2 regions of the Alkalicoccus luteus genome follow, and region 2 is predicted to be linked to the other one. Evidence: predicted binding sites of a transcription regulator. Region 2 holds the regulator's gene; the other holds the start of a gene.
The links. Region 2 encodes LexA, which represses DNA repair genes until DNA is damaged. Its sites were predicted from a motif close to CGAACATATGTTCG; they were not measured.
Positions count from the first base shown of each region.

Region 1: a site for LexA is predicted at 2,842-2,855, ahead of addB (helicase-exonuclease AddAB subunit AddB). Genes of this name have one in related genera too.

Region 1 is NZ_JBPZEY010000002.1:354,569-359,254, reverse strand. Features, by position in the region: gene ACSZLD_RS03945 (NAD(P)/FAD-dependent oxidoreductase) at 1-68, shown strand, start outside; gene ACSZLD_RS03940 (TVP38/TMEM64 family protein) at 110-769, shown strand; gene ACSZLD_RS03935 (FAD-dependent oxidoreductase) at 766-2,151, shown strand; gene addB (helicase-exonuclease AddAB subunit AddB) at 2,880-4,686, shown strand, end outside.
Region 2 is NZ_JBPZEY010000002.1:225,463-230,148, reverse strand. Features, by position in the region: gene ACSZLD_RS03360 (DUF896 domain-containing protein) at 141-377, opposite strand; gene ACSZLD_RS03355 (YneB family resolvase-like protein) at 415-1,083, opposite strand; gene yneA (cell division suppressor protein YneA) at 1,080-1,379, opposite strand; gene lexA (transcriptional repressor LexA) at 1,566-2,186, shown strand; gene glnA (type I glutamate--ammonia ligase) at 2,306-3,649, opposite strand; gene ACSZLD_RS03335 (methionine gamma-lyase family protein) at 3,849-4,686, opposite strand, start outside.

The DNA of each region.
Region 1 (4,686 bases), 130 kb from region 2:
AACCGATGGAGCTTGATCCGGCTGATTATCCGCTTGAAAAAGCAGCAGCTGATACGATTTTAGATTAGAGAGCATCGAAAACGGATATAGGAGGAAAAGGAGCCACTTTATGAATGTTCAAACGCTAATTAAAGCCGCTGCAGTTATTGCGGCGGCTGCTCTTCTGATTTATATAAATGCTACTTATTTGAATTTTGAAGCGGAACAGCTGCAGGACTTTTTTCTGTCATTCGGACTTCTTGGTCCGGCCGTATTCGTGTTGATGTTCGCAATGAGGCCGTTTCTTCTCTTTCCCGCCTCTGTCATGGCAGTAGCCGGGGGACTGGCCTTTGGACCAATCATCGGTCCGGCTGCCACATACGCAGGGTCCCTAGCTGGAGCGCTGCTGTCTTTTCTGTTTATTCGTAAATTAGGGGGCAGAAAAAAGCAAAAACTTTCCGGAGCTAAACGAGAGGTTATAAAAAAACGAATTGAAGAGAACGGCATGTTTTACATCATTTCTTTGCGAATTCTTCCAGTAATTAATTTTGACTTGGTAACGTACCTGGCTGCAGCATCCTCTATTAAACTGAAAACGTTTCTCGGCGCTACAATGATCGGTATTATTCCGGGCACGCTGGCATTCAATCTCCTTGGAGCATCGCTTGCGGATTTAAGTGCAGGCATGATTGCTGCAACAGCCGGAGTATTCGCTGTCGCGCTTATTATTCCTTATATCGTAAAACGAATGCTGAAAAAGAAAAACGTTGACCTAGAAGAACTAACATGACAGCTTATGAAGAAGGTGGTTCTGTGGAACAATTCCAAGTAGTAGTGATTGGCGGAGGCGTTGGAGGGCTGACGCTTGCTCTCCGGCTTGCGCAGCAAAATACAAAGGTGCTCGTCATCGAAAAAGATAAAAACCCTGGCAAAATCTATAAAGGCGAGCTGCTTCAACCAAAGTCGCTGCTTCATTTCAGAGAAATGGGGATCGACCATCGTATTGTAAAGACGAGTCACCCGCTCCCGACTATTCATACCTATGAAATGAAAGAAGCAGCGGACGGGACGGTAGAGGAAAGCATGTACATTCCGCTTCATTATGACCGCCTGCCTGTAACCTTTCCGGAAGCACGCATGATACCTCACGAAAAGCTGAAAAACATCATTTTAGAGGAAGCAGTTAAGCATGATTCGTTTCATTACTGGAATCCAGCGGCTTTTCAAAAGTTTACGTCGATGGACAGTAAAGTGAAACAATTCAATCGGGCCATGGTGAAGAAGGATGGAGAGGAAGTTGAGATACAGGCTGATTTCTTTGTAGGAGCTGAAGGCAGGTCGTCGCTTATGCGCAAGGCAATGGAGCAGCAGCTTGTCACTACACAGTATAACCATCACTTTCTTACAGTAACATTCCCGAGACCGGAAAACTACACAGAAGCTAGAATGTACGCTTCACACAAATCGTTTATCGGATTGTTTCCGCTTCCTGATAATGAAGTACGGTGTGTCCTGCTGATCAAACCAGGTGATTATAACAGGATGAAAAAGGAAGGCCTGCACACGTTTTACGATCCAATTATTCAGTTTGAACCGGAGCTGAAAGACTGCGTCACGCAGATCGAATCATGGAAGAAAATACAGCTCATGATTCCGATCCGTCATAACATTCACGAATATGTTCAAGGGAATGCAGCGATTATTGGAGATGCCGCTCACGCCGTTCATCCGATGGCTGGTGAGGGAATGAACCTGGCTATTCAGGATGGGGCGATTCTTGGAGATTTACTGAACTGGATGTTTGAAACGAATAATCTTGAGCCTAAGCATTTGCGAATGTTTGAGAAAGTAAGAAAAAAGAGGGCAGACCGGCTGTCGCTGCTCAGCCATTTTTCTGCGCTCGGGTATGCTTGGTCATTTAAGTGGTATCAGTGGGGCCGGATGTTTGCGTTGAAGCGCTTTGAACGACATCCGATTCTCCACTATAAGCATATGCTGAATATCTCCGGGGTGGGCTGGTGGATGTATACGCCAATGGACGCTGCCCGGTTTTTAGGTCCTTCTTCTATGTACATGCGATCCAGGTTTAAAAAGCGCAGTCAAAAAGCAGTTTTCACTGATCAGGATGATTATCCATGGCGTAAAAAAAGACAAAGCTCTGAAGAGGACTGACCCCTTCTGAGTGAAAATGGTATTTGAATGATGACTGAAAAGCCGGTACAGCTTCCGACCTGTACCGGCTTTTCAGCGTATCGATCACATAGTTGCAAGTAAAGCACCCTTCATTAATCTTTATTTGGAAACACTCACTTACCGTCTGATGTCAACCGGATCTTTCCCTAACGCTGATCTTTAAGATATGAGCCAGCCGATTTCAGCAGCTGAGACGATTATTGAAACACTTGATAAAGGGTTGGCACGAGCTTGCAGCAGTCGAATTGCCGCTTTTGTGCGTCGTGATGTTTTCGAAAGGGTGCGCCAGTGTTCAGCAGCGTTCCCTAATGGTGTTACGAGCAGCCCGAGAACCCTTCGCATACGCATGACAGACGGCAGAACGTGGAAATAGCCGGACGGGGTGTCTAAGGCTTCTTAAGAGAAGCCTGTGCCCGAGTGAGGCTTTGCCCTCCTGTATGTTTGCTGATTTAATAAACGCTTAATACACCTTGTGAGGTAGCTGAAGATACGTCTACTGCAGGATAATAAGCCAAGAGGATTGGCAGGAGTACGAATAGCGGTTAGGCATAATGAGGTGGTTAACAGACTGGAAGAGTTCTCGCTCAGGCTTTTGACGTGAATGGTATGGATGAGCTGAACTGTCATCTCAAGTCGCACGGGCAAACGGAATATGCTAAACTGGAAGTACGAACGTATGCTTGTATAAGGCAGAGGGAGGTCGCCAAATGGCACTTACAGTTATAGGCGGAAGAGCAGGTACCGGCAAGACAGAAAATATGCTGCAGCGATTGATCAGTCACGTGAAGCAGGATCCTGCAGGCCCGCCGATTATACTGCTTGTTCCTGAACAGATGACGTTTCAAATGGAGCGTGAATTGCTTCAGCGTGCAGGAGGGGCCTTGACGCGAGTCCGTGTATTCAGTTTCACAAGGCTTGCCTATCACATTTTGGAGCTCGAAGGCGGCATGATCCATCCTCAGCTGAGTAAAGCAGGAATTCACGGATTGCTCAAATCAAATGCAGCTGAATCAGGAGATCAACTGAAGCTGTTCCGGACCTCCTATGAGGCTTCCGGATTTATTGATCAGGTAGAAGAGATGATGACGGAGTGCAGACGCTATTCGGTAACGTGCTCCAGTCTTGAAAGCTTATTTCACGAGCTTCAACAAAAGACAAATAGATCAGCACTGGAAGAAAAACTCGTGGCTAAGCTGCATGATTTTACATTGATTCAGCGTAAAACAGAAGAACAGCTGGAAGGCCGATTTATTGAGTCAGAAGATTTGCTGAGGCTGGCAGCTGAAAAACTTCAGTCAGGGCGAACAGCAGAAAATTGGCTTGTTTTTGCTGACGGCTTTCATGAACTGACGCCAATCGAATTAGAGCTGCTCGTACCAATCATCGCTCAGACAGACGTTTGGAGCGCTGTCGTTGCTGATGAAAATAGCTGGGAAGAACCGGATCCACTTCATTTGTTTTTCAGATCACATCAGCTCGTACATAAATTAAAAGCAGCTGCTGAAGAGGAAGGGGTTCCGTTTTCAATCGAATTTGCTTCCGGGGGGAGACGTTCAGAAAAGCCGGCACTTCAGCATCTTGAAACATCTGTCTTTCGCTACCCTCCGCAAACAGCGGAAGAAGGCGAAGGAGTAGAAATCTGGGAAGCGGTCAGCCGCCGAGCAGAATGTGAAGCAACCGCGCGTGAAATAGCACGGCTTGTCAAAGAGGGAAAACGGTACAGGGATATTGCGCTGATCACGAGAGATCTTGAGCTGTATGGTCCCGTTTTAGAAACAGCTTTTCAGCAGGAGCGTATTCCTTACTTTCTTGATCGAAAGCGGCCTGCTAAGGAACACCCGCTTTCCGAGCTGATCAAATCTGCGTTGGAAACAATTGAATTTAACTGGCCTTATGAAAGTTTTTTTCGAATGGTTAAAACCGAATTGTTTTTCCAAAAGGACGTGACACGTTCAGAAATCGATCAGTTTGAGAACTACCTTCTGGCAAGAGGCATCAAGAGCTGGCGTTGGCGAGAAGCTGTTAGCTGGGATGACGCTGTTGAATCGGCTGGGGAAGGTTCTGAGCGTACGATGGAAGATATCCGGCAGATAGCCTTGCATCAGATGACCGCTTTTGAAAAAAGTATGAAGCAAGCTGTGTATCTTTCGGATTATGTGGAAGCAGTCTATCAGTTGCTCACTGCATTGGGTGTGCCGGACAGACTCGCTTCATGGCATCGGTTACGAACAGATGAAGGCAAGCCGGAGCAGGCAGAGGAACATCAACAGATTTGGCGTGAAATTGTCAGGCTGCTGGACGATTTACACGCTGTCGGCGATGGACGGAAAACAGAGCTGCACGTCTTTAGAGAAACGATGGAAACCGCTCTTGATGCATTAACCTATTCGATCATTCCTCCAGCGTTTGATCAGGTGCTGATCGGAGATGCAGAGATATCCAGAGTTCAGCAAGTCGATGCGTTATTTTTGATTGGCATAAATGAGAATGTTTTCCCGAAAAAGCTTGAAGAGC
Region 2 (4,686 bases):
AGAAAACGAAACTTTGCACACAATTGTACGTACGTCTGCAGGCTGGCGTATCGTTGACAGGCGCGGGTTCAGTCTATTTGTTCATTCAATGAACAAATAGACTGATAAAAAACCATTCCTTTATAAGAATGGTTTATCTGCTAATGAATAATATTGTTGTTCCGTTTTTCCGCTTTCAGCTTTTCCGGCGTTACATCATTTCCTTCTTCATCAACCACTTTAACAGAGCTCAGTTGATTACGAAAACTGCTGCGAACGTTTTTTAAATATTCCTGGCGCAGCTCTTTTTGTTCTTTTTGTTCTTTGATAGATAAACCGTCTGCCTTAGCTTTTTTAGCTAATAGGTTAATCCGGTCGAGTTTTTCTTTACTGATCACCTGTAACATGCCTCCAATTATAAATAATAGGTTCATTTTACCGGTTCACAGAATCGTTTTCAAGCAGTCTGCTCTCATGCACGTATTCCCGGTACCTTCTATGAGCAGTAGCTTTGGAAACCGTAAATCCAAGCCCACGCATCATGACTGCAATCTCATGAAACGTCATTCCGTTGTGACGAAGCCGGACGATTTCCTCTACCGGGACCTCCATTTTTTTACGGCCGCCGAGGCGATGCCGTTCCAAATTATTGTGAGGTTTGTAGCCGCCATCAACCGCCTTCTTCATCCCGCGCTTGATCTTCGCATTTTGAAGCTTGCGCTGATATTCTTCGACAAGCGATACAATTTCCAATACCATTGAATCAGTCTCTGAAACTTGCAGCTTCCCATTATCCTTAATGGAATAAACAGTGCAGTCATATTTACGAAGCTGGTGCAGTAGAGCCATCCTGGCATTCCCTCGTCCAAGCCGGGTTTCATCCTGAATAAGCAAACAAGCATCTTCAGTTTCTTTCATTCCCTCCAGGATCGTGAGAATCCCAGGCCTGTCGACGTCATAACCGCTCGCTTCCTCCCGTTCAATTTGTACCGTATTCATTCCCCATTCTTTTGCAGCTGCCGCCAGCTCTTCTTCCTGCCGTGCCAACGAACTTTGCTGTGTTTCTTTTTCAGTGCTTACGCGGCAGTATATAAAAGCATTCACTCTGATGCCACTCCAATCCACTCGCCTGGCACGGTTAATGATTGTCCAGGATAAATTGTTTCATTGTCCAGCTCATTTTCCTGCTTCAGCCAGTATACGGTTTCTTCCAGCTTCATGTCCAGCTCTTCAGACATAGAATCAGCTACAGTCCAAAGTGATTCACCTTCCTTCACCACGTGTTCGCCGTCGGCCGGCATAACAGGATGATCTTCTCCGGTTACCCCGGCTGCTGAGAAAATAGCAGCTGCTGCAAGTAGTGATGTTACTGGTCCTGTGATGTTCCAATGCCTGATCATAACTGTTCGCCCCTTTGTTCGCAGGAATATTTGTTCGTACATTCTATAAACAGCTTACAAGGAACGAACGTTCGTGTCAACATTAAAATAGAACGAACGTTTGCGAAACCTTTGTTCTCATGCTATACTTTTCCATAAGGAAATATAAGCTCGAATGTTTCTAACCTAAAATAATGAGGTGTTTACATGACGAAATTATCCACCCGGCAGCAGGCGATCCTCGATTTTATCCGGGATGAGGTCAAGGATAAAGGCTATCCTCCGTCCGTCAGAGAGATTGGTGAAGCAGTCGGTCTCGCTTCCAGCTCGACCGTTCACGGCCATCTTTCCAGATTAGAAAAAAAAGGCTTTATTCGTCGCGATCCTACAAAGCCGAGAGCGATTGAAGTTATTGGTCAGGAGGGTGACCAGTCTATTGCGCATACCCCGTCTATCTCTGTTCCTGTAATTGGTAAGGTAACGGCCGGGCAGCCGATAACCGCGATTGAAAATGTTGAAGAGTATGTTCCACTTCCGGCTAGTCTCGCACAGGATGAAGAATCGTTTATTCTGGAGATTTCTGGTGATTCCATGATCGAAGCCGGTATATTCGACGGTGATTACGTCGTTGTACGCCAGCAGGCCCATGCGGATAATGGAGATATTGTCGTAGCCATGACCGATGAAAACGAAGCTACTGTCAAACGTTTTTTTAAAGAGAAGGATTATTTCCGCCTTCAGCCGGAAAACGCTTCTCTCGAGCCGATCATCTTAGATTACGTTCAAATTCTCGGTAAGGTTGTCGGGGTGTTCCGCACGCTTCATTAAACGGGAATAACCGATGACTGTACAGCAGCGCCTCCTGAACAATCAGGAGGCGCTGCTGTTTTATGCGGCTAAATTCACAAAAGAAGAGCTGTCCGGATGCGGACAGCTCTTCGCTATTCTTAATACGTCTGGATGTACTGCTCGCGCTCCCAAGGGTGAACCTGGGTGGCAAACATATCCCACTCAATTTCTTTCGCTTCAATGAAGTGTTCCAGAGCATGGCTTCCGAGTGATTTCGTAATCGTCTCGTTTTTTGCCAATGCTTCAATCGCTTCTTTCAGTGATGCAGGAAGCGCCTGGATGCCTTCTGCTTCACGCTCCTGTGCATCCATCGCATAGATATTGCGGTTTGTTTCTTCTGGCGGAGTAAGCTTCTTGCGCACCCCGTCAAGGCCTGCTGCCAGAAGTGCTGCCATTGCCAGATACGGATTAGCTGCAGGGTCTACGCTGCGTACCTCGATACGTGTGGAAAGACCACGTGAAGAAGGAATACGCACGAGCGGTGAACGGTTACGCATGGACCATGCGATGTAGCAAGGTGCTTCATAACCTGGTACGAGTCGTTTGTAGGAGTTAACGGTTGGATTCGTAATGGCAGTAAAAGCATCTGCATGCTTAAGAATACCAGCCAGGAATTGCATAGCTGTTTCACTCATGCCAGTTTCTGTTGACTCATCATAGAATGCATTATCTTTTTCACTGCGGAAAAGAGACATGTTTGCATGCATTCCATTACCATTCACACCGAAAAGCGGCTTTGGCATGAATGTAGCATGCAATCCGTGTTTACGCGCAATTGTTTTAACAACGAGCTTAAACGTCTGGATGTTATCAGCTGTTGTAACAGCATCCGCGTATTTGAAGTCAATCTCATGCTGACCAGGTGCTACCTCGTGGTGGGAAGCTTCAATTTCAAAGCCCATATCCTCCAGTTCAAGCACGATGTCGCGTCGGCAGTTCTCCCCAAGGTCTGTAGGCGCAAGGTCAAAATATCCGCCTTTATCATTAAGTTCAAGAGTCGGCTCTCCGTTTTCATCATTTTTGAACAGGAAGAATTCCGGCTCAGGTCCAATATTGAAGTCGGAGAATCCGAGATCTTCTGCTTCTTTAAGTACTTTTTTAAGAATTCCGCGTGGATCACCGGCAAACGGCGTGCGGTCTTTATCCGGGTTGTGAACGTCACAAATCAGACGAGCCACTTTTCCTTTTTCGGGAGTCCAAGGGAATACAACCCACGTTTCAAGGTCCGGATGAAGATACATATCGGATTCTTCAATTCGAACGAAACCTTCGATGGAGGATCCATCAAACATCATCAGATTGTCGAGCGCTTTTGGAAGCTGGTCCACCGGGATTTCAACGTTCTTGATGATTCCCAGCAAATCAGTGAACTGTAGTCGGATAAACTTAACGTTTTCCTCCTCAGCCATTTTCATTATGTCTTTTTTAGTCGTATTGCTCATGTTTATATTCTCCTCCTTCGATAATCTGAACAGCTTCAGGTAATTCTGAAAACTGCGATAGTTGTATCCTACCGAACTTTACGAGTGATGAAAAGGTGATTGTCAGATAATCTAACAGGGAAATTTTCTGACAATCAAAATCGTGGTTCATGTGCTTTTGACTGAAATCATCGCCTTTTATCTCACCTATAATCCATCTTCATCTGTTTTTCTCGTGTTCTCTGCTTATTCCATTTGACACAGCTGCAGCAGCCGCTTCCGTTACTGCTGTTTTTACATGTTCAAACGTGAGCCCGCCCTGGACATATGCTCGGTAAGGCGGTCGCAGCGGCCCGTCAGCTGAAAGCTCAATACTTGCGCCTTGAACAAATGCACCGGCTGCCATAATGACATCGTCGCTGTATCCCGGCATTGGAGAAGGCTGCGGGGTGACATGCGCATCTACTGGGGAATACTGTTGAATTGTTTGGCAGAAGGCCGTCATTTCTTCGGCAGAGTTAAAATGAACAGACTGTATTAAATCTGTGCGCGCTTCACAAGCTTTCGGGTCGACGGTCATCCCTGCTTTTTCGAGAAGAGCTGCCGTGAATACAGCTCCTTTGAGTGCTTCGCCAACGACATGAGGAGCAAGGAAAAAGCCTTGAAACATACCATGCAGGACTCCTGTCGTCGCGCCCCCTTCTGCTCCAATTCCGGGAGCTGCAAGGCGATTTGCACACTTCTTCAGCAACTCATCCCTCCCGCAAATATAACCTCCGGTAAGCGCTAAGCCTCCCCCCGGATTTTTGATCAGCGAACCAGCGATTAAGTCAGCACCTGCGTGGCCCGGTTCTTTATCTTCCACAAATTCACCGTAACAATTATCTACAAACACAATTACATCCGGATAAACGGCTTTTAGCGATCGAATGACCTGCTCCATCTCTTTTATTTTTATGGAAGGACGATCTCCATACCCTCTGGAACGCTGGATTCCGATCACTTTTGTTCGGTCAGTTATCTGCCTTAACACTTCATTAACATCAATGCTGCCGTTT